DNA from 2 places in the Streptomyces sp. TE5632 genome. Region 2 is predicted to be linked to the other one. Evidence: riboswitches for the same ligand, from Rfam matches in the RefSeq annotation. Region 2 holds a riboswitch; the other holds the start of a gene.

Region 1 (2,455 bases), 1.5 Mb from region 2:
TCGTCCCCGAACAGCGACAGGAACCGCACCTCGGGCACGTCCGCGAGCCCGTCCCGTACCGTGCGGATCAGCCGCTCCTCACGGGCGGCCAGCGCGTCGAACCCGGCCTCGCCGAGCGCCTCGCAGGCCGAGGCGATGGCGTGGGCTCCGATGACGTTGGGCGAGCCCGCTTCGTGCCGGGCCGCACCCTCGTGCCACCGGACGTCCAGCGAACCGTCCGCGCGCCGGGTGACGGTGCGGCTGGCGCCGCCGCCCGCGAGGTAGGGCTCGGCCCGGCGCAGCCAGTCGGCGCGGCCGGCCAGGACACCGGAGCCGAACGGCGCGTACAGCTTGTGGCCGGAGAAGGCCACCCAGTCGACGTCCAGGTCACGCACGCTCACCGCGCGGTGCGGGGCGAGCTGGGCGGCGTCCAGGACGATCCGGGCGCCGTGCGCGTGGGCGGCGGCGGCCAGTTCCCGTACGGGCCACAGCTCGCCGGTGACGTTGGAGGCGCCGGTGACGCAGACCAGGGCCGGGCCGTGGGGCTCACGGTCGACGAGGGCGTGCTCCAGGGACCGCACGGCCTGCTCCGGACTGTCCGGGGCGTCGAGGAGGGTGACGCGGGAACCTCCGCGCCAGGGCAGCAGCGAGGCGTGGTGCTCGGTCTCGAAGACGAAGACCTGGCAGTCCTCCGGGAGGGCGGCGGCGAGCAGATTGAGCGAGTCGGTGGTGGACCGGGTGAAGACCACCTGGTCCCCGTCACGGCAGCCGAGGAACTCGGCGACGGTCCGGCGGGCGTTCTCGAAGAGCTCGGTGGAGAGCTGGGAGAGATGTCCCGCGCCCCGGTGGACGCTGCCGTAGTACGGCGCGTACGCGGCCACGTCGTCCCACACGCGCTGGAGCGCGGGGGCGCTGGCGGCGTAGTCGAGCGCGGCGTGGCCGATCTCGCCGCCGGTGACGAGCGGGACGGCGACGTCGCGCCCCAGGACCGGCAGCAGCGCACCGCCGAACCGGTCGTCGGCGACGGGGGCGACAGCGGGGACAGTGGAAACGGACATGGGTGAACTCCCGTGGAGGCAGGCGGAATCACCACGCGAGCGCACACGGCTCGAGCGTGGGAGAGGCGAAAAGGGGGTGCGGAGGCGGGGCTCTGCGGCCTCTTCGGGGCCGTCAGAAACGCCCTAGCGCATTCGCTGGTTCACTGGGAGGCTCCCTCGAACGACCAGGACCCCTGGTGTGTCCACTCGATCGAGTGCGAGGGGTCCGCGCTTGCCGCGAGCCCTGCTGCTCGCGGCCTGGTCCTCACCCGGGGCACCCCGCCACGGACGGAGGGTTGCCGGACAGCCGGCCGGGGCCTGATGGCTGTCACTCATGACCTGGTCCGAGATCCTGCCACACGGTCCGCGACACGCAAGGCGCGGTCCGGATCCTGGACGGTTCCGGACCGCGCCCCTGTCGCGTCGGATGCGGCCGGGCGGCGGCCGAACGGGGGCCGGCCGCCGCGGCGGCGGTTCACGCGTTGCTGACCGCCACCCAGTGCTCCAGGACCCGCTTGGCGGCTCCCGAGTCGATGGAGTCGGCGGCCTCGGCCATCCCCGCCCGGATCTGCTCCACCAGGGTCCCGGTGCCCGGCTTCAGCGCCACCAGCGCCGCCGCCGAGTTCAGCAGCACCGCGTCCCGCACCGGGCCCCGCTCGCCGTCCAGCAGCCGCCGGGCGACCTCGGCGTTGTACGAGGCGTCGGCGCCGCGCAGCGCCTCCAGCGGCACGGGCTCGATGCCGACGTCTCGCGGGTCGAAGTGCTCCTCGGTCACCTTGCCGTCCCGGACCACCCACACCCGCGAGGTGCCGGTGGTCGTCAGCTCGTCGAGGCCGTCGTCACCGCGGAACACCAGCGAGGAGTGACCGCGGTCGGCGAACACACCGGCCATGATCGGCGCCATCCTCGGGTCGGCGACCCCGACGGCCTGGGCCCGGACCCGGGCCGGGTTGGCCAGCGGGCCCAGGAAGTTGAACACCGTACGGACACCCAGCTGTCCTCGCGCGGCGGCCACATGGCGCAGCGCCGGGTGGAACTTCACCGCGAAGCAGAAGGTGATCCCGGCCTCCTCCGCGACCTCGGCGACCCGCTGCGGGGTCAGCTCCAGGTTGACGCCGAGCTTCTCCAGGACGTCGGAGGCGCCGGACGCGGAGGAGGCGGCCCGGCTCCCGTGCTTGACGACCTTCGCTCCGGTTCCCGCGATGACGATCGAGGACATCGTGGAGATGTTCACCGTCTTGGCGCCGTCGCCGCCGGTGCCGACGATGTCGACGGTCTCCCCCGGCACCTCGATCGCGACGGCGTGCTCGTACATCGCCCGGACGCAGCCGACGATCTCGTCGACCGTCTCACCCTTGGCCCGCAGGGCCACGGCGAACCCGGCGATCTGCGCGTCGGTGGCCTCACCGCGCATGATCAGGTCCATCGCCCAGGCGGTG
Region 2 (2,455 bases):
CCAGGTGGACGTCCGGTTCGGTGAGCAGCGGGCCGACGATGCCGGAGACGAAGTCGGCGGAGAACTCCCTGAGGTCCGCGTCGACGAAGCAGACGATGTCCCCCCGGGTGACGAGCAGGGAGCGCCACAGCACCTCGCCCTTGCCGGGCACGGCGGGGAGGCGGGGCAGGATCGTGTCCCGGTGCACCACCGTCGCGCCCGCCGCCGCGGCCACCTCGGAGGTGCGGTCGGCCGAGCCGGAGTCCACGACCACGATCTCGTCGACCAGCGGGACCCGGTGCATCAGCTCGTGCCGGACGATCCTGACGATGTCACCGACCGTCGCCTCCTCGTTGAGCGCGGGCAGCACCACGCTCACCGTCTGGCCCGTGGCGCGCTTCGCGGCCAGGACGCGGTGCAGCGGGCGGTCGGCCACGGACCAGGAGCGGTCGGCCAGCCAGCGCTCGACTTCTTCCAGCACGGTCCGCGGCTCCTCACCTCTGTGCTCCATACACCTGACACCTGTTGATCCATCTCGCGGTTCGGACGCGCACTCTCCGTCGTCCTGGCCGTCGGTTACAGTCTTGAACAACGCGGACGCCCCTTGCACACCGGGGGTCACGACCTCCCTCGCGTCCGCCGCGCACGACCGCACCACCGCATGACACACAACCGAATACAGCTCATCCAGAGGGGCAGAGGGATACGGCCCGATGAAGCCCCGGCAACCCTCCAGCCGGTTCTCGTGGATCACCGTCGATCGACGATCACAGCGGAACACCGAACGCTGATCGCTGATCGTCCACGCGAGGCTCCCGGCTAGGGAAGGTGCCAAGTCCGTCTCACGACGAAACACGTCGTGGGGAAGATGAGGAGAAAGGGCCTCGCCTCACATGGCTGTGCAGACCGTCGTAAGCACCACCGAATCCGCCGCTGAATCCGCCGAGCCCTCTGTCGATCTCGGCCCCGCCGCCGCGCTGTCCTGCCGCGAATGCGGCCACCGCGTCCCCCTCGGCCCCGTCTTCGCGTGCGAGGAGTGTTTCGGCCCGCTGGAGATCGCCTACGACTTCTCGGCCTACGACACCGAGGAACTCCGCCGGCGCATCGAGGCGGGCCCCGCGAACATCTGGCGCTACGCGCCCCTGCTGCCCGTTCCCGCCGACGTGGCGACCAAGCCGAACATCAACCCCGGCTGGACCCAGCTCGTCCAGGCCGACCGCCTCGCCCGCGAACTCGGCGTCACCGGCGGCCTGTTCGTGAAGGACGACTCCGGCAACCCGACCCACTCCTTCAAGGACAGGGTCGTCGCCCAGGCCCTGGAGGCCGCCCGCGCCTTCGGCTTCACCACCCTGTCCTGCTCCTCCACGGGCAACCTCGCCGGTGCCGTCGGCGCCGCCGCCGCCCGCGCCGGCCTGCGCTCCTGCGTGTTCATCCCGCACGACCTGGAGCAGGGCAAGGTCGTCATGGCCGCCGTCTACGGCGGTGAACTCGTCGGCATCGAGGGCAACTACGACGACGTGAACCGCTTCTGCTCCGAGCTGATCGGCGACCCGGCAGGCGAGGGCTGGGGCTTCGTCAACGTCAACCTGCGGCCGTACTACGCCGAGGGCTCCAAGACCCTCGCGTACGAGATCTGCGAGCAGCTCGGCTGGCGGCTGCCCGACCAGCTCGTCGTCCCCATAGCCTCCGGCTCGCAGCTCACGAAGATCGACAAGGGGCTGCAGGAGCTGATCCGGCTCGGCCTCGTCGAGGACAAGCCGTACAAGATCTTCGGCGCGCAGGCCGAGGGCTGCTCGCCGGTGTCGACCGCGTACAAGGCGGGCCACGACGTCGTCCGGCCGCAGAAGCCGAAGACCATCGCCAAGTCGCTCGCCATCGGCAACCCGGCGGACGGCCCGTACGTCCTGGACATCGCGCGCCGCACCGGCGGCGCGGTGGAGGACGTGACGGACGAGCAGGTCGTGGAGGCCATCCGGCTGCTCGCCCGGACCGAGGGCATCTTCGCCGAGACCGCGGGCGGTGTGACCGTCGGCGTCACGAAGAAGCTGATCGAGAACGGCCTCCTGGACCCGTCCCTGACCACCGTCGTGCTCAACACCGGCGACGGCCTCAAGACGCTGGACGCGGTGGCCGGCACCGGCCTGACCGCCACCATCCGCCCCAGCCTCGAGTCGTTCCGAGAGGCCGGCCTCGCCTGACCGCCTCCTCGGGGTCCCGAGGAGGCCGACGGTCGCCCGCCGGGTGTCCTGCTGCACGGCCGATCGCCCCCGGGACGCACCCGAGCCGAGGTCCTGCACCGGCTCCACCGGCCGGCACCGCCGACCCGGCGACCAACACGCAGAGTATTCCCATCGTCACTGGAGGTCGAGACGCATGAGCGTGACCGTTCGCATCCCCACCATCCTGCGCACCTACACCGGCGGCAAGGCCGAGGTGAACGCCGAGGGGGCGACCCTCGGCGACGTCATCGCCGACC

What was found. A riboswitch is a leader RNA that binds a small molecule or an ion and turns the genes downstream of it on or off. The one in region 2 is predicted to bind S-adenosylmethionine.
Region 1: another riboswitch for S-adenosylmethionine. It lies ahead of ACVW19_RS08460 (aminotransferase class V-fold PLP-dependent enzyme); the one in region 2 lies ahead of thrC (threonine synthase).

Annotation. Positions count from the first base shown of each region.
Region 1 is NZ_JBSSEA010000003.1:723,929-726,383, forward strand. It holds gene ACVW19_RS08460 (aminotransferase class V-fold PLP-dependent enzyme) at 1-1,037, opposite strand, end outside; SAM riboswitch class IV at 1,240-1,356, opposite strand; gene trpD (anthranilate phosphoribosyltransferase) at 1,492-2,455, opposite strand, start outside.
Region 2 is NZ_JBSSEA010000003.1:2,230,175-2,232,629, reverse strand. It holds gene ACVW19_RS15175 (glucosyl-3-phosphoglycerate synthase) at 1-460, opposite strand, end outside; SAM riboswitch class I at 660-854, shown strand; gene thrC (threonine synthase) at 873-2,177, shown strand; gene ACVW19_RS15165 (MoaD/ThiS family protein) at 2,353-2,455, shown strand, end outside.